One region of the Streptomyces sp. ICN903 genome, then DNA from elsewhere that is predicted to be linked to it. Evidence: riboswitches for the same ligand, from Rfam matches in the RefSeq annotation. Region 1 holds a riboswitch; each other region holds the start of a gene.
What was found. A riboswitch is a leader RNA that binds a small molecule or an ion and turns the genes downstream of it on or off. The one in region 1 is predicted to bind cobalamin.
Positions count from the first base shown of each region.

Region 2: another riboswitch for cobalamin. It lies ahead of L7D48_RS02805 (ribonucleoside-diphosphate reductase subunit alpha); the one in region 1 lies ahead of L7D48_RS01285 (ABC transporter substrate-binding protein).
Region 3: another riboswitch for cobalamin. It lies ahead of L7D48_RS02600 (energy-coupling factor ABC transporter permease); the one in region 1 lies ahead of L7D48_RS01285 (ABC transporter substrate-binding protein).

Region 1 covers NZ_JAKMAY010000005.1:42,337-48,238, forward strand. Annotated here, with positions in the region: gene L7D48_RS01270 (tellurite resistance TerB family protein) at 377-832, shown strand; gene L7D48_RS01275 (TerD family protein) at 982-1,557, shown strand; gene L7D48_RS01280 (twin-arginine translocase TatA/TatE family subunit) at 1,628-1,876, shown strand; cobalamin riboswitch at 1,983-2,166, shown strand; gene L7D48_RS01285 (ABC transporter substrate-binding protein) at 2,196-3,233, shown strand; gene L7D48_RS01290 (iron ABC transporter permease) at 3,230-4,345, shown strand; gene L7D48_RS01295 (ABC transporter ATP-binding protein) at 4,342-5,166, shown strand; gene L7D48_RS01300 (ferric reductase-like transmembrane domain-containing protein) at 5,202-5,902, opposite strand, start outside.
Region 2 covers NZ_JAKMAY010000013.1:27,275-33,176, reverse strand. Annotated here, with positions in the region: gene L7D48_RS02820 (GntR family transcriptional regulator) at 1-431, shown strand, start outside; gene L7D48_RS02815 (DUF3311 domain-containing protein) at 502-795, shown strand; gene L7D48_RS02810 (GNAT family N-acetyltransferase) at 904-1,446, shown strand; cobalamin riboswitch at 1,521-1,684, shown strand; gene L7D48_RS02805 (ribonucleoside-diphosphate reductase subunit alpha) at 1,806-4,268, shown strand; gene L7D48_RS02800 (ribonucleotide-diphosphate reductase subunit beta) at 4,259-5,314, shown strand; gene L7D48_RS02795 (D-Ala-D-Ala carboxypeptidase family metallohydrolase) at 5,418-5,902, opposite strand, start outside.
Region 3 covers NZ_JAKMAY010000012.1:15,059-20,960, reverse strand. Annotated here, with positions in the region: gene L7D48_RS02615 (energy-coupling factor ABC transporter ATP-binding protein) at 1-409, opposite strand, end outside; gene cbiQ (cobalt ECF transporter T component CbiQ) at 406-1,155, opposite strand; gene L7D48_RS02605 (energy-coupling factor ABC transporter substrate-binding protein) at 1,160-1,567, opposite strand; gene L7D48_RS02600 (energy-coupling factor ABC transporter permease) at 1,567-2,277, opposite strand; cobalamin riboswitch at 2,307-2,492, opposite strand; gene L7D48_RS02595 (fused MFS/spermidine synthase) at 2,806-4,338, shown strand; gene L7D48_RS02590 (MerR family transcriptional regulator) at 4,488-4,928, shown strand; gene L7D48_RS02585 (MFS transporter) at 5,107-5,902, shown strand, end outside.

The DNA.
Region 1 (5,902 bases):
GCCACGGCCGCGGGCCGGTCATGTTCTCCATCTCTCCCAGCCGTTCACCGGGCCGACGGCGAGCAGCACGACCGCCACGACCGGCAGCCGGCTGGCCCAGTGCGGGCACCGGCCGGCCGAGCACCGCGAGTGCGACCGCCACCAGCAGGACCACCGCCCACACCATGCCTTGCCTCCCCGGCGTTCCGCGCCTCGCCCTCCCCGTCCGCCCGGAAGAGGGCGGGCGGGCCGGTCTTCCCGCTCCGTTCGTCCGGGCGGGAACACGGGGAGGACCCAGTAGCGCGACCCGCTCTTTGTTTCTACAGCAACGTAGAAGATAGCCTGACTCCCGGGCCGCGCCTTCGCGGTCCGGACCTCGGCGACGGATGGAGTGGACATGGCCCTGTGGGACCGCATCAAGGAATCCGCCCAGACCATGCAGGCTCAACTGGAAGCGAAGAAGAACGACCTCAAAAGCGGTGCTTTCCGCGACGCGTCCATGGCGATGTGCGCCCTGGTCGCGGCGGCGGACGGCACGATCGACCCGGCCGAGCGCCGGCGCGTCGCCCATCTGATCACCGGCAACGAGGTGCTGAAGAACTTCCCCGCCGACGATCTGCACCGCCGCTTCGAGGCATACCTGGACACACTGACCGCCGATTTCGAACTGGGCAAGGTGAGCGTGATGCAGGAGGTCGCCAAGGCGAGGAAGAAGCCCGCCGAGGCCCGCGCGGTGGTTCAGATCGGCATCGTCATCGGGGGTGCCGACGGCGACTTCGACGCGACCGAGCGGGCCCTGGTCCGCGAGGCCTGCTACGCGCTCGACCTGCCGCCCCACGAGTTCGACCTGTAACCCTCACCCGCCTCCCGGCCGCGCCGGCCGTACGTCGCGGGCGGGCGGTGGCCGGAACGGCACCCGCACATCTTCTACATTGATGTAGATTCACACTGGCGGCCGCCGGCGCAGAGGCCGGCGCGGCAGAACGGCAACAGGAGGAAAGCGTGGGAGTTTCCCTCTCCAAGGGCGGCAACGTCTCGCTCAGCAAGGAGGCGCCGGGCCTGAGTGCGGTCCTCGTCGGCCTGGGCTGGGACGTACGCACCACCACCGGCACCGACTACGACCTGGACGCCAGCGCCCTGCTGTGCGACTCCTCGGGGAAGGTCGCCTCCGACCGGCACTTCGTCTTCTACAACAACCTCACCAGTCCCGACGGCTCGGTCGAGCACACCGGCGACAACCTCACCGGTGAGGGCGAGGGCGACGACGAGGTCGTCAAGGTGGACCTCGCCGCCGTGCCCGCCGATGTCCACCGGATCGTCTTCCCGGTGTCCATCCACGACGCCGAGGCGCGCGGGCAGAGCTTCGGCCAGGTCCGAAACGCCTACATCCGCGTGGTGAACCAGGCCGGCGGCGCCGAGATCGCCCGCTACGACCTGAGCGAGGACGCCGCCACCGAGACCGCCATGGTCTTCGGCGAGCTCTACCGCCACGGCGCGGAGTGGAAGTTCCGCGCGGTCGGCCAGGGCTACGCCTCCGGCCTGGCCGGCATCGCCAAGGACTTCGGAGTGAACGTCTGACTCCGCGCGGGCCGCGCAGCGGTACCGCGAGTGGCTTCCGTACCGCACAGACCTCCGGAAAGGACCCATGGTGCTCGGGATCAGCGAGACAGCCATCCTCATCATCGTCGTCATCGTCGTCCTCGGCGCCAAGAAGCTCCCCGAACTCGCCCGCTCCGCGGGGAAGTCCGCCCGCATCCTCAAGGGCGAGGTCAGGGCGATGAAGTCCGACTCCTCTCCTGGCCGGAGCGCACCGGTGCCCCATGTCGTCAAGCACACGGAAAGCGGGCCGTCCTCCGCCGGAGCGGGCAACGCCGCCGACGGCGGAACTCAGCGCTGACACCGGCATCGCCGGCCGGGCCGCCTGCCTCGCGGGCGGCCCGGTGGGGACGAGACGGCACAGGGATGCGGGCCCCGGCCCACGCGCCCTTTCACCTCTGAATCCGCAGGACGTAATATCACCTGGTCATCACCGCGACGGGAGACAGGAAGCCGGTGCGAATCCGGCACGGTCCCGCCACTGTGACCGGGGAGTGCACCCCTTCGATACGCCACTGCGCGCCGCGCGGGAAGGCAGGGGGAAGCGTCGATCCGGGAGTCAGGACACTGGCCTGTCGCGGGCCCGTTCCGAGGAGCGCGGACTCCCCAGGAGGCTTCACATGTCCACCACCCCTGCGCGTGCCCATCTCCCCTCCCCTCCCCTCCGGCGCCGCGTCCTTCGGGCCGCGGCCGCGGCCCTGTCGGCGGCCCTGCTGGCCGCGGGCTGCGGCTCCCCCGGCGACGCCTCCCGGAACCCGAAGGCCGCGTCGGAGCCGGCCGAGGGCTTCCCCGTCACCGTCGACAACTGCGGTGTGACGACGACGTACGACAGGCCGCCGTCGCGGGTGGTCACCATCCACCAGCACCCTGCGGAGCTGATGCTCGCACTCGGCCTGAAGGACCGCATGGTGGGCACCGCCTTCCCCGACTCCGCTCCCCTGCCCGAGCTGAGGGAGGACTACGAGTCCGTCCCCCAACTGGCGAAGAGGGAGCCCTCCTTCGAGACGGTCCTCGACGCCGAGCCGGACTTCGTCTACGGCGGCTACCGCAGCGCCTTCGACGAGCACGAGGGCCGCTCCCGGAAGGCGTTCGCCGACGCCGGCATCGACACCCACCTCAACCGCGAGTACTGCGGAAAGAAGCGGGTGACGATGGAGGACACCTACGAGGAGATCCGCACCATCGGCGAGGTCTTCGGCGTCTCCGACCGGGCGGACAAGCTGGTCGCCGACCTGAGGGAGCGGGTCGACGAGGCCGCCGCGGCCGTCGAGGACGAACCCGAGGTGCCCGTCTTCGTGTACGACAGCGGCGACAAGGCGGCCTTCACGGCGGGCGGCAGGAGCCTGGGCACCGAGCTGATCCGGCTGGCCGGGGGCGAGAACGTCTTCGCCGACCTCGACGACGTCTTCGGCGACGTCTCCTGGGAACAGGTCGTCGAGCGCAAGCCCGAGGTCATCGCGATCTACGACTACGCCGGCGCCGGCAGCGTCGAGCGGAAGAAGGAGTTCCTGCTCTCCCGGCCCGCCCTCGCCGATGTGCCCGCCGTCAAAAACGAGCGGTTCGTCGTGCTGCCGCTGACCGCGACCCTGGTCGGCATCCGCTCGGCCCACGCCGTGGAGGACCTGGCCCGCGGACTGCACCCCGAGAACTTCCGGTGACGGCCCCGGCCGCGAGTGCGCCCGCCGATGCGGCCGTGCGGCGCCCCTCGCGCGACGGAAGGCGGGCGGGCCGGGGATCCCTCGCCACCGCCCTGCTCGTCCTCGCCGCCCTGCTGGTGGTATCGGCCACGGCCGGTCTGGCCATCGGCTCGGTGCGGGTGCCGCCCGGCCAGGTGTGGGGCATCGTGGCGCACGCGCTGGGCGCCGACTGGGCGGTCCCCGACTGGTCCCGGGCACGGGAGACCATCGTGCTGGACGTGAGGGCGCCGCGCGTGCTGCTCGGCGCGGTGACCGGCGCCGGACTCGCGGTGGTGGGCACCGCCCTGCAGGCCCTGGTCCGCAACCCGCTCGCCGAGCCCTATCTGCTGGGGGTGTCCTCCGGCGCGTCCCTCGGCGCCGTCGCCGTGATCGTGTTCGGGGTGACCTGGCTGGGACCGGTGTCGCTGTCGGCCGCCGCCTTCGCGGGTGCGCTCGGCGCGCTGCTGCTGGTGTACGTCACCGCTCGTACCGGCGGCCGGATCACCTCGGTCCGGCTCGTCCTGTCCGGCGTGGCGATCGCGTCGGTCCTCACCGCGGTGCTGAACCTCCTGCTGCTCACCACCGACCGGGGCAACGAGGCCCGCGCGGTCCTGGCCTGGACCCTCGGCGGCCTCGGCGGCGTCGGCTGGGACACTCTGTGGCTGCCCGGCGCGGCCCTGCTCCTGGGCACCGCCGTCCTCGTCGTGCAGGCACGCAACCTGAACCTGCTGCTGGCCGGCGAGGAGGCGGCCACCACGATGGGGCTGGACGTGGCCCGGTTCCGCGCCCGGCTGTTCGTACTGCTCTCCCTGGTGACCGGCGTGCTGGTCGCGGCGGCCGGGCCGATCGGCTTCGTCGGCCTGATGATGCCGCACATCGTGCGCCTGTTCGTCGGCGGCGACCACCGCCGGGTGCTGCCGACGGCGGCCCTCGGCGGTGCGGTCTTCCTCATCTGGGCCGACATCGCCGCGCGGACGGTCGCCGCGCCGATGGAGATCCCGGTCGGCGTGCTCACGGCCCTGTGCGGTGGGCCTTTCTTCCTGTGGCTGATGCGCCGGGACGCCCGGCGGGGCACCGACCGGGGAGTGGCATGACCGCGACCGACCTCCACATCGACGGCGTCACGCTCACCGCGGGAGCCCGGCACCTGGTACGGGACGTCTCCCTGAGCGCCCGTCCGGGCGAGACCATCGGGCTCGTGGGGCCCAACGGCAGCGGCAAGTCCAGCCTCCTGCGCGCCGTCTACCGCGTCCTGCGCCCCGACTCCGGCCGGGTCCGCGTCGACGGCGGCGACGCCTGGTCGCTGCCGGTGCGGCGACTGGCCCGTACCGTGGCCGCGGTGGTGCAGGAGTCGGCGGCCGACTTCGACCTCGCCGTCCGCGAGGTCGTCGCCATGGGCCGCACTCCGCACAAGCGGCTGCTCGACGGCGACAGCCCCGAGGACGCCTGTCTGATCGAGTCGGCGCTCACCGCGGTGGGCGCCGGCGATCTGGCCGACCGCTCCTTCGCCCATCTCTCCGGGGGCGAACGCCGGCGGGTGCTCATCGCCCGTGCCCTGGCCCAGCAGCCCTCCCTGCTCGTCCTGGACGAGCCGACCAACCACCTGGACATCCGTCACCAGCTCGAGGTCCTGGGCCTGCTGCGCCGCCTTCCGGCGACCGTGCTGGTCGCCCTCCACGACCTCAATCTGGCCGCGTACTACTGCGATCGCCTCTACGTCCTCAAGGACGGCGAGGTCACCGCCTCGGGTCCGCCCGCCGACGTTCTCACGCCCCGGCTGCTGGCCGAGGTGTACGGGGTGGCGGGCGAGGTGGTCCTCCATCCCCGCACCGGCAGGCCCCACATCACCTTCCTGCCCGGGGAGACCGCACCGGGCGCGGAGGAGGGCTCGGGAGCCCGGCCCGGCGGCGGCTGACACGGCTCCCGAGCCGCCCCCTCACACCGCATCCCTCACGGCGCGTCCTCCCCGCCGCGTGCCGCCGCTGCGCCGGCGCGCGGCGCGGGGCGCAGGCGGTGGACGACGACCGCGATGACGGCGAGCAGCGCGGCCAGCCCCACCCACACCTGTGTCTGGGTGACGTTCAGACCGGCGCCGGCGACGCCCGGGGTGCGGCCCCCGTCCCGGCCGGTCGCGGCCACCACCAGCAGGGCCACCACGGTGGCCGCGGCCGCGGCCCGCCCCGCCAGGCGGGCCGCCAGGGGCAGCGCGCCCGGCCGCCTGGCGGCGTCGCGCAGGTGCAGGCGCTCACCGCGCCGCGCGGGGGCCAGCAGCCGGATCAGGAGCAGGGCGGCGACGGGCAGTTGGAGGAGCCACACGGTGGTGCGGAAGGCCCCGTCGTACCAGAGGTTGGTGCCGTACAGCAGGGTGTGCCACACACTCAGGACGTAGACGACGATGACGAACCGGTGCAGGGCCCGCCACATGCGGGAGCCGGTGGCCTGCCGCAGGTAGAAGGCCAGGCCGAGCGGGATGGCGAGGTAGAGGGCGAGCAGGCCGATCAGGATGGCGATCCGGCCGGTTCCGGAGGAGTAGACGCCGGGGACGAAGACCTCGGCGAAGGAGGTCGCCAGACGCCCCGCCCAGCCCGCCCCGTCCTCGTTCGCGCGCACCAGTTCGGCGAAGAACAGGGCGGCGTGCGCGAACATCAGGC
Region 2 (5,902 bases), on a different contig from region 1:
TGGACATCGGCTACGTCACCGCCGACGACCGGCTCGCCGGACTGCTGGACATCCCCTCCGGGGGCCGCGTCCTGCGCATCGAGCGGCTGCGGCTGGCCAGCGGTGAGCCGATGGCCATCGAGACCACGCACCTGTCGCAGAAGCGCTTCCCGGCCCTGCGCCGCAGCCTGGTGAAGTACTCCTCCCTCTACACGGCCCTGGCCGAGGTGTACGACGTGCACCTCGCCGAGGCGGAGGAGACCATCGAGACCTCCCTGGCCACCCCGCGCGAGGCGGGCCTGCTGGGCACGGACGTCGGCCTGCCGATGCTGATGCTCTCCCGGCACTCGCGCGACACCGAGGGCGAGCCGGTGGAGTGGGTGCGCTCGGTCTACCGCGGCGACCGCTACAAGTTCGTCGCCCGCCTCCAGCGCCCCGGCCGGGGGCGGTGAGCGGGAGGCCGGCCACCGGCCCGGACCGTCCGCCGCGGCCACGGTGATCCGGAAGGACGGAGCCGCGGCCATGCCCGTACCGCCGAAGAACCCCGGCCCCCTCCCGGCCGTCACACCGGCGCGGGTGGCGATCGGCGCCTGCCTGCTCGCGCCTTTCGTCGCGATGCTGTGGGTCGGCTCGTACGCCAGGAGCGAGCCGGCCCTGGCCGGGATCCCCTTCTTCTACTGGTACCAGCTGCTCTGGGTGCCTCTCTCCGCCGCGCTGATGGCCGTCGCGTACCTGCTGGTGCGGCGCGACCGGGCGGCGCGGCGGGCCGCGGAACGCGGGGGGCCGGGAGAGAGCGCGGTGGACGGAGAACGGTGAGGCGCGCGGGGCGGCGCCGGGGGCGCGCCACCCCTGTCTCCGCGCCCCGCGCGCCACCGGCGGAAAGCCGTTGCGCCACCACGGCCGGGACGCCGCATGATGACCGTCATGGACATCACCATCAGGGCCGCGCGCCCGCACGAGTTCGAGGCCGTCGGGGAGTTGACGGCCGAGGTGTACCTCGGGGACGGCCTGCTGGACTTCGGCGCCCAGGACCCGTACCTCGCCGTGCTGCGAGACGCCCGGCGCCGGGCCGAGCACGCCGAACTGCTGGTGGCCGCGGGCCCCGCGGAGGACGGCACCGGTGGCGGCACGGGCGGCGGCAGCGGCACCGGCGAGGTTCTGGGCACCGTCACCTTCGCGGTGCACGGCGGCGAGTACGCGGAGATCGCACGCCCCGGCGAGGGGGAGTTCCGGATGCTGGCGGTACGCCCCTCGGCGCGCGGCCGGGGTGTGGGCGAGACCCTGGTGCGCGAGTGCGTGGACCGGGCCCGCGCCCTGGGACTGGAGCGGCTGGTGCTCTCCAGCCATCCCATGATGCACACCGCCCACCGCCTCTACGGGCGACTGGGGTTCGTCCGCACCCCCGACCGCGACTGGCGTCCCGTCGAGGACGTCCCCCTGCTGACCTTCGCCCTGGACCTGACGTGAGCACAGGGCACCGGGCCGTGGTTCCACACCCCACCCGAGGAACCCTCCGACACAACATCTAGGGGTGCTTTTCCAGATCACCACTAGATGTATGCTCATCCCGCTGTCGCCGCAGGGGAATCCGGTGTGAGGCCGGAGCTGTCCCGCAACGGTGTGCGGCGGGCTGCCCCCGTGTCGTTCGCACGGTCAGGGCCGTCCGCCGCGAGTCCGAGGACCTGCCGACGGTGTTCATTCACACGTCCGGGCCTCGTGGGTTGGGCCGGCGGACGCGAGCGGTGCGCCCTCTTCCGGCCGGGTGTGCCCGTACGCGCCTGCTCCTCCTCCCTCCGGGGCCTTCGGCCCACGAGGGAGAGCACCGAGTGACCATCTCATCAGCGGAGCCCGCCACGGCCGGTGCACCGGCCTGTGCACCGGCCCGCGCACCACAGGACGACCGCCCGGGCGCGGCGCTGCTGCGCACCCTGGCGGAACTCGCCGCCGACCTGCCCGCCACCGACCCCGAGCGGGTCGCCGCCGCCGCGCTGCGCGGGCGCCACCCCGGTGCTGACGAGGCCCGGTTGCGCTCCCTGGCGACCGAGGCCGCGGCCGGCCTCATCGCCGAGGAGCCCGAGTACTCGCGGCTCGCGGCGCGGCTGCTCGCTCCGGCGATCCGTCAGGAGGCCGCCGGGCAGGGCGCGGTGTCCTTCTCCACGTCGGTGGCGGTCGGCCACCGGCAGGGGCTGATCGCCGACCGCACGGCCGGCTTCGTCGCCGGGCACGCGCGGCGGCTCGACGCGCTGGCCGAGGAAGCCCTCGCCGGCGGCGCCGACGACCGCTTCGGCTACTTCGGGCTGCGCACGCTCCACTCCCGCTACCTGCTGCGCCACCCGGTGGCCCGCGCCGTGATCGAGACCCCGCAGTACTTCCTGCTGCGCGTGGCCTGCGGGCTGGCCGCCGACTCCTCCGAGCGGGCCCTGGAGGAGGTCGCCGAGCTGTACCGGCTCACCAGCACGCTGTCCTACCTCCCCTCCTCCCCCACCCTGTTCAACTCCGGCACCCGGCACCCCCAGATGTCCTCCTGCTACCTGCTGGACTCCCCCCGGGACGAGCTGGACTCGCTCTACGAGCGCTACCACCAGGTCGCGCGCCTGTCCAAGCACGCCGGCGGCATCGGGCTGTCCTTCTCGCGGATCCGCTCGCGCGGTTCGCTGATCCGCGGCACCAACGGCCACTCCGGCGGCATCGTGCCGTTCCTGCGGACCCTGGACGCCTCGGTCGCGGCCGTCAACCAGGGCGGCCGGCGCAAGGGCGCGGCCTGCGTCTACCTGGAGACCTGGCACGCCGACATCGAGGAGTTCCTCGAACTGCGCGACAACACCGGCGAGGAGGCCCGCCGCACCCACAACCTCAACATCGCCAACTGGATCCCGGACGAGTTCATGCGCCGGGTCGAGGCGGACACCGACTGGTCGCTGTTCTCCCCGTCCGACGTCCCCGAACTGGCGGACCTGTGGGGTGAGGAGTTCGACGCCGCCTACCGCCGGGCGGAGGCGGCCGGGCTGGCGGTGCGGACGGTTGCGGCGCGCGCCCTCTACGCCCGGATGATGCGCACCCTCGCCCAGACCGGCAACGGCTGGATGACCTTCAAGGACACCGCCAACCGCACGGCGAACCAGACCGCCGAGCCGGGCAGCGTCGTCCACTCCTCCAACCTCTGCACCGAGATCCTGGAGGTCACCGACGACGGCGAGACGGCCGTGTGCAACCTGGGCTCGGTCAACCTCGCCGCCCATCTGCGCGCCGGCGCCGACGGGGATCCGCGCCCCGGCGAGGAGCTGGACTGGGAGCGGCTGGACGCCACCGTCCGTACCGCCGTGGCCTTCCTCGACCGGGTCGTGGACGTCAACTACTACCCCACCGGGCAGGCCTCGGCCTCCAACTCCCGCTGGCGTCCGGTGGGTCTGGGGCTGATGGGTCTGCAGGACGTCTTCTTCCGGCTGCGCCTGCCCTTCGACTCCCCCGGCGCCCGGCGGCTGTCCACACGGATCTCCGAGCGGATCATGCTCGCCGCCTACGAGGCGTCCGCGGGCCTCGCCGAGCGCCACGGCCCGCACCCGGCCTGGCCTGCGACCCGCGCCGCCCGCGGCGTGCTCCACGTCGACCACTACCCGCAGGCGGAGATCACCTGGCCCGGGCACTGGGCCGCGCTGCGGGAGCGGATCGCCGCCACGGGCCTGCGCAACTCGCTGCTGCTGGCGATCGCGCCGACCGCGACGATCGCCTCGATCGCGGGCGTCTACGAGTGCGTGGAGCCGCAGGTCTCCAACCTCTTCAAGCGCGAGACGCTCAGCGGCGAGTTCCTCCAGGTGAACTCCTACCTGGTGGCGGACCTCAAGCGGCTGGGCCTGTGGGACGAGCGCACCCGCGAGGCGCTGCGCGAGTCGAACGGCTCGGTGGCCGAGCTGCCCTGGATCCCGGAGGAGGTCCGCGCGCTGTACCGCACGGCCTGGGAGATCCCGCAGCGCGCCCTGATCGACATGGCCGCGGACCGCACCCCGTTCCTGGACCAGAGCCAGTCGCTCAACCTGTTCATGGCGTCGCCGACCATCGGCCGGCTCAGCTCGATGTACGCCTACGCCTGGAGGCGCGGTCTGAAGACCACGTACTACCTGCGCTCGCGCCCCGCGACCCGTATCGCACGGGCCGCGGGCGGCACGTCCGCGGCCGTTTCCGCCCCCGGCTCCCCCACGTCCGTACCCGTCTCCGCGGCGCGGAGGGATCCGGCCGCGGATGCCGCCGCCTGCTCCCTGGAGAACCCCGAGTCCTGCGAGGCATGCCAGTGACCGCCACCGCTCCCGAAACCCCTGCTTCCCGGAACCTGCTGGACCCGGGCTTCGAGCTCACCCTGCGGCCGATGCGCTACCCGGCCTTCTACGAGCGCTACCGCGACGCGATCAGGAACACCTGGACGGTGGAGGAGGTGGACCTCCACTCCGACGTGGCCGATCTGGCGAAGCTCTCCCCCGGAGAGCGGCACCTGATCGGGCGGCTGGTCGCCTTCTTCGCCACCGGCGACTCGATCGTGGCCAACAACCTGGTGCTGACGCTGTACAAGCACATCAACTCGCCCGAGGCACGGCTGTACCTGTCGCGGCAGCTGTTCGAGGAGGCCGTGCACGTCCAGTTCTACCTGACCCTGCTGGACACCTACCTGCCCGAACCGGACGAGCGCGCCGCCGCCTTCGCCGCGGTGGAGAACATCGAATCCATCCGGGAGAAGGCGCGGTTCTGCTTCAAGTGGATGGCCGCCTTCGAAGGGGGTGAGGGGGTGGAGTCGATCGAGCGCCTGGAGAGCCGGTCCGACCGCCGCCGCTTCCTGCTGAACCTGATCTGCTTCGCGGCGTGCATCGAGGGCCTGTTCTTCTACGGCGCCTTCGCCTACGTCTACTGGTTCCGCTCCCGCGGCCTGCTGCACGGGCTGGCCACCGGCACCAACTGGGTCTTCCGCGACGAGTCGATGCACATGTCGTTCGCCTTCGACGTGGTGGACACCGTCCGGGAGGAGGAACCCGAGCTTTTCGACGACGAGTTGCGGCGGCAGGTCGAGGAGATGCTGGAGGAGGCCGTCGAGGCCGAGCTGCGGTTCGCCCGGGACCTGTGCGGCGAGGGCCTGCCGGGGATGAACACCGAGTCGATGCGCGAGTACCTGCGGTGCGTGGCGGACCAGCGGCTGGTCCGGCTGGGCTTTCCCGCCCGCTACGGCGCGTCGAACCCGTTCTCCTTCATGGAGCTGCAGAACGTCCAGGAGCTGACCAACTTCTTCGAGCGCCGCGCCTCGGCCTACCAGGTCGCGGTCGAGGGGTCGGTCTCCTTCGACGACGACTTCTAGCCCCCTCCGGACGGACGTGTGCCCCCCGGAAAGCCCCGTGCGGGGCTTTCCGGGGGGCCGACGCGGTTTCGGGCGGGTGCCGTTCCGGAAGGGACGGGCGCGGTCAGATGCCGCAGCTGGGCGCCGACCAGAAGCGGCTGGAGCGGTGGTCGACGTGGGTGTGGTCGTTGTGGCCGGGGTAGCCCGGGCCGAGGATGCCCCGGAAGCCGTGGTAGCGGGCCTGCTGCGCCATCCTGCACAGGGTGTGCGAGCCCGCGCCGAGGTCGACGCCGTCGCCGTACAGGTGGCGGCTGTTGGAGGAGCCGCCCACCGCGCTGTTGCAGGAGTAGGAGCGGAAGCCGCTGGTCACCCGGATCGGCGCGTCACCCAGGGCGTGGCGCATCGCCTCCAGCTTCCACATGGAGATCAGGGCGTTGCGCTTGGCCGTGGCCGCGCTCACCGCGCCGCCGCTCCAGGTGGAGTTGCACCGGTTGAGCTCGGCGTAGGAGAAGTGGGCCGGGGTGCAGTCGGCGTCCTGGAGGGCGTAGATCTTGCTGAAGGTCTGCGGGCCGGCGATACCGTCGGCCGACAGGCCGTACGCGGCCTGGA
Region 3 (5,902 bases), on a different contig from region 1:
CGGCCAGGTGGCCGATGTCCAGGGCGGTCAGTGCCTCGTCGACCCGCGCCCGCACCTCGGCGTCCGGCAGCCCCAGGTTCAGCGGCCCGAAGGAGACGTCCTGGGCGACGGAGGCGGCGAAGAGCTGGTCGTCCGGGTCCTGCACGACGAGCTGGACGGTGGTGCGCAGCCGGGTCAGCCCCTTGCGGTCGTAGGCGACGGGCCGCCCCCGGAGGGTCAACTCGCCGGCGTCCGGACGCAGTCCGCCGCTCAGCAGCCGCATCAGCGTGGTCTTGCCGCTGCCGTTGCGGCCCAGCAGGGCGAGCGTGCGCCCTTCGCGCACCTCGAAGTCGAGGCCGCTGAGCACCGGCGGCCCGTCCTCGTAGGAGAAGGAGGCCTTCCGCAGGGCCACGAGTGCCGGCTCGCTCACGTCAGCGGTCCTTCCAGGACGAGGGTGAGGGCGGTCACGGCGCCCAGGAGCGCGACGCTGCCGGAGGCGAAGCGCGCGGAGACGCCCGTCTCGGGCACCAGCACCCGCAGGGTGCCGTCGTAGCCCCGCCCGGCGAGCCCGTCCTGCAGCCGGGCGGCCCGGCCGAAGGCGCGGACGAACGCGGTGGCGCCGAGAGAGGCGAGGGAGCGCCAGGCCGCGGCCCGGGTGGTGTGCCCGAGCCGGGCGGCCTGCGCCTCGCGGACGCGGCGCACCGAATCCAGCAGCAGGAAGCTCATCCGGTACGTCACCAGGGCGACGTCCACGACCGGCGCGGGTACGCCGGCCCTCACCAGGCGGGGCAGCAGGTCGGACATCGGGGTGGTGAAGGCGAACAGCAGCACGCCCAGCGAGGCCGCCGAGGTGCGCAGCAGCAGCTCCCCGGCGCGGGCCGGGCCGTCGTCGGCGAGGGACAGCAGCCCTTCCGGACCGCCGACCTGGACGAGCAGCGTGGCCGCGCCGGTCACGCAGAAACCCAGGGGCACCCGGCAGGCGCGCCACAGTCTGCGGCCGGGCACGCCCGCCGGGCCCAGCAGCACGGCGAGCGCGGTGAGGAGCACCAGGGCCGCGCCCGGCCATGGCGGCAGGCAGAGCGCCAGCGCGGTGAGGCCGAAGCCGAGCACGGCCTTGTCCACGGGGTGGCGGCGGCGCCAGCGGTTGCCGTGCGCCGCCGCGTCGATCGGCAGCACGGGCTCAGGCTCCCCGGATCCCGGTCTCCCCGGTGCTCCCCGCGGTGCCCCCGGCTTCCTCCGGCCCCGCTTCCGGTCGCGCCCCCGGCTGTGCCTCCCGCGGCGCCCCGGCCCGCCGCTCGCCTTGGCGGCGCCCGCGGCGCAGGCCGAAGTAGTAGGCGAGAACGCCCGCGCCGAGCGCGGCCTGCAGGGCGAACAGCGCCGACTCGACCTCCCCGGAGGGCGGCTCGTACAGCGGGGAGAACCACGGCTCGTAGTCCGGCTCGATCTCGGTGATCGCCGTCTCCGCCTCGGCGTCGGCGCCGGCGAACGGCTCCTCCTTGTGGTCGCCGAGGCCGAGGGCCAGGGGCAGGACCGCGAGGGCGGCCACGGCGAGCAGCAGCAGGGCGTTGATCTTCGTGTTCCTGCTCATCACGCCACCGCCTCGCTGCCGGCCGCCTTCCGCTCTCCGGCCCGCCCGCCGGACACCAGCACGCCCAGCCGGGTCAGCTCGCCCCGGCTGGACCGCACCAGCAGCCGCATCACGAACACCGTCAGAAGCCCCTCGCTCACCGCGAGGGGGATCTGCGTGAGGGCGAAGATGGTGCCGAACTTGCCGAGCGCGCCCCAGAATCCGCTGACCGGGTCGGGGAACGCCAGAGCCAGCTGCGCGCTGGTGACGCAGTAGGTGGACAGGTCGGCGGCGAAGGCGCCGAAGAAGACGGCCGCCATCAGCGGCGCGCCGGACCGCCGCAGCAGCCGGTAGAGGGCGTATCCGGCCCAGGGGCCGGCGATCGCCATCGAGAAGGCGTTGGCGCCCAGCGTGGTCAGGCCGCCGTGCGCGAGCAGCAGCGCCTGGAACAGGAGTGTGATCGTGCCCAGTACCGCCATCACCGGCGGCCGGAACAGGACGGCCCCCAGTCCCGTACCGGTGGGGTGCGAGCAACTCCCGGTCACCGAGGGCAGCTTCAGGGCCGACAGGACGAACGTGAAGGCCCCGGATGCGCCCAGGAGCAGAGTGCTCCCGGGATGCTCCCTGACCTCACGGGTGAGACGGCGGACTCCGTGGACGATGAACGGAGCGGACGCGGCGCACCAGGCGGCCGCGTGCGCGGGGGGCAGGAAGCCCTCGGCTATGTGCATGACCGGACAGACCCTCTCCAGCACCTCGTGGATGGTTGACGCGCCTTGGCCGGTCTCCTGGCTGACGGGTACCACCGCCCGGGCTCCGCCTTCCCGGGCCCCGAAGGACCCAGTGGCCGCCCGCGAGGGCTGGAGCCGGACTTCCCGATCACAGTGGCGAGGGCCGCACCGGTATCGCACCGGATTTCCCGTTCACCAAGGCGTGGCGACAGTAGTGCGCGCGCGGAAGCGTTGGCAAGCAGGCCCTTTTTCGCGTACGGGTCCGGGTCCGGGAGGACAGGTCCGGCGCCGGTACGGAGCGCGTTGTGCGGGTGGGCGCCGTGGACCGGGCCGGCGCGCGGCGTGACGGCGGCGGGCCTGGGCCGTTGGGCAGGGAGGCAGGCCCATGACGCGGTACGGAGGGGGAGGCGGTGGCCACGACGGCTCCGCCCAGTGACTCGCGCGCCGTCGGCGGACCCCGGATACCCGGGCAACAAGGGCTTCGGGCATGGCCGTTCGGCCGGCGCGGCGCGTGCGAGGATGTCCCATGTGACCGAATCGTCTTCCCCGCCCGTCACGGAGAGCGCGCCCCGCGGCCGCGGCATGGGCTCCCGCGCCGCCGCCGTGCTCGTGTTCGGCTCCTCGGCCGCGGTCCTGGTCGTCGAGATCGTCGCCCTGCGGCTGCTGGCCCCCTACCTCGGCCTCACCCTCGAGACCAGCACCATGGTGATCGGCATAGCCCTCACCGCGATCGCGCTGGGCTCCTGGCTGGGCGGGCGTATCGCCGACCGGGCCGACCCGCGCCGGCTCCTGGGCCCCTCGCTCGGGGTGTCGGGAGCGGTGGTGGCGCTCACCCCCGCCGTGCTGCGCACCACAGCGGAGTGGGCGCCTCCTGCGCTGCTGTCGATCGCGTCGCTGACCATCCTGGTGCCGGGCGCGCTGCTCTCCGCGGTGACGCCGATCGTGACCAAGCTGCGTCTGACCACTCTCGCCGAGACCGGAACGGTCGTGGGCCGGCTGTCCGGCGTCGGCACCGCCGGCGCCATCTTCGGCACCGTCCTGACCGGTTTCGTCCTCGTGTCACGCCTGCCGGTCAGCGGCATCCTGATCGGTCTCGGCTCGCTGCTGGTGGCCGGCTCGGCGCTGGTCGAGTGGCGGACGCGCGGGTGGAGCGGCGCCCCCGCCCTGGCGCTCGCGGTCGTCGCCGGCGGCCTGGCCGCCACGGTCGCGCCCGGCGGCTGCGACGCGGAGACCAGGTACCACTGCGCACGGGTCGTCGCCGATCCCGACCGGGAAAGCGGCCGCACACTCGTCCTGGACGGCCTGCGGCACTCCTACGTGGACGTCGAGGACCCGACCTACCTGAAGTTCACCTACGTGCGCGCCATCGCGTCGGTGGTCGACGCCGCCTTTCCCGGCCAGGAGCCGCTCGCCGCCCACCACCTGGGCGGCGGCGGGCTCACCTTCCCCCGCTACCTGGCGGCCACGCGGCCCGGAACGCGCAGCGTCGTGTCCGAGATCGACGGCGGGGTCGTGCGCATCGACCACGACCGGCTCGGTCTGGGCTCCGAAACCGGCATCGACGTACGTGTGGAGGACGGAAGGCTCGGCCTGCGGCGGCTGGAGAACGGCAGCCGCGACCTCGTCGTCGGCGACGCCTTCGGGGGCGTCAGCGTGCCATGGCACCTGACCACGGTGGAGGCGATGACCGACGTACGAAGGGTGCTCGACGAGGACGGCCTGTACGTCGCCAACCTCATCGACCACGGTGATCTGGCCTTCGCGCGCGCCGAGGCGGCCACCCTCGGCGAGGTCTTCGAGCACGTCGCCCTCGTCGGCGACCCCGCCGACATCGGCCTGGGCCCGGCCGCCGCCGACGGCGGCAACCTGGTGGTGCTCGCCTCCGGCCGGCCGGTCGACCCGCACGCGGTCCAGGAAGAGCTGGACGCCCGGGGGACCGGCTGGAAGGTCGTCACCGGTGACGACCTCGCCTCCTGGATGGGCGACGCCCGGCCGCTCACCGACGACTACGCGCCCGTCGACCAGCTCCTCCAGCCCTACGGCCCACGCAGCGGCCGGTGACAGGAGGCGGGTCCCCAGGGCAGCCGCGACCCCGCCCACGGCGCCCGGTTGGGAAGCAACCGGTGCGCCGCCGCGGTTGTCCGTTGTGCGCCGCCGGCCGTGACGTGGCCGGCGGCCGCCCTGTGGGCCTTCGCCGTGAAAGGGGACACGTGCAGATCGGGGAGTTGTCCGAGCGGACCGGGGCGAGCCGCCGGTCCATCCGGTACTACGAGCAGAAGGGGCTGCTGCGCTCCCACCGCACCGCCAAAGGATGGCGGGAGTACGACGAGGAGGCCGTCAACAGGGTCCTCAACGTCAGGGAGCTGCTGGCCTCCGGGCTGACCGTCGAGGACATCCTGCGGGTCGAGCCCTGCCTGTCCATGGAGATGGCCGACTTCATGTCCTGCTCCGACGCCGACCACGCGATCTCGATGTACGAGGAGCGGCTGGCCGTCATCGACGAGAAGGCCGCCCTGCTCCGGCGCCACCGCGAGGAACTGGTGCGCCGTATCGCCCTGCTGCGCACCCGGTCCGGAGCCGACGGATTCGAGGAGGTCCTCAGGAGGGCACGCGGAACGGGCCGGGGGACGGGACCGGGACAGCGGGCTTGACCCTGACACCGGTGTCACCACCTAGCGTCCCGGGAGTGCGCGGATCCGGGCGGCGGCAGGCGTGGAGCCTGCCGCCGCCCGGATCCCGGTTCCCATCGCTACGAGCGCGCGTCCCCCGAGCGGAAGGGCCGATCCCCGTCCCCGCCGCCCCGGCGCGCGTGACGGAGGTTCGCCCATCATGAGAAAAAGCCTGCCGAGTTGGCTTCTCGTGCTGTTCCTGACCCTGTTGGCCACGGCCACGGACGAGTTCATCATCGCCGGTGTGCTCAAGACGATCGCGGCCGACCTGGAGGTGAGCGTGCCGGCGGCCGGGCAGCTGGTGACGGTGTTCGCCGTCGTCTACGCGCTGGGAGCCCCGACGCTGGCGGTGGTGTTCGAGCGCTTCCCCAAGCGCACCGTGATGGTCGCCGGGCTGCTGGTGTTCGTCCTGGCCAACGCCGCCGCCGCGCTCGCGCCGGGGTACTGGCCGCTGATGGCGGCCCGGGTGCTCGCCGCACTGGCCGCGGCCGTGGTGACCTCGGCCGCCTTCACCACCGCGGCCATGGGCGCGCCGGAGGGCATGCAGGGGCGTTACCTCGGTGTGGCCACGGCGGGCATGACGGCGGCGCTGTTCACCGGTGTGCCGCTGGGCTCGTGGCTGGGCGGCGCCTTCGGCTGGCGGGCGACGTTCTGGCTGATCGCCGCGGTGGGGGTGGTGGCCGCGCTCGGGCTTCTGGCCACGGCACCGCGTATCGGCGGCAGTGAGCCCGCGCCGCTGCGGGAGCAGCTCGCCCCGCTGCGGAACACGGCCGTACTGCGTCTGGTGACGGTCACCTTCCTGGCGGCGAGCGGCGGCCTGATGTTCTACACCTATCTCGCGGCCTACACCGCCGAGGTCGCCGGCGGCTCCTACGGGCTGCTGTCGGTGATGCTCCTGATCGTGGGCGTCGCGGGCCTGTTCGGCGCCGTGCTGGCCGGCCGCGCGGCCGACGCGC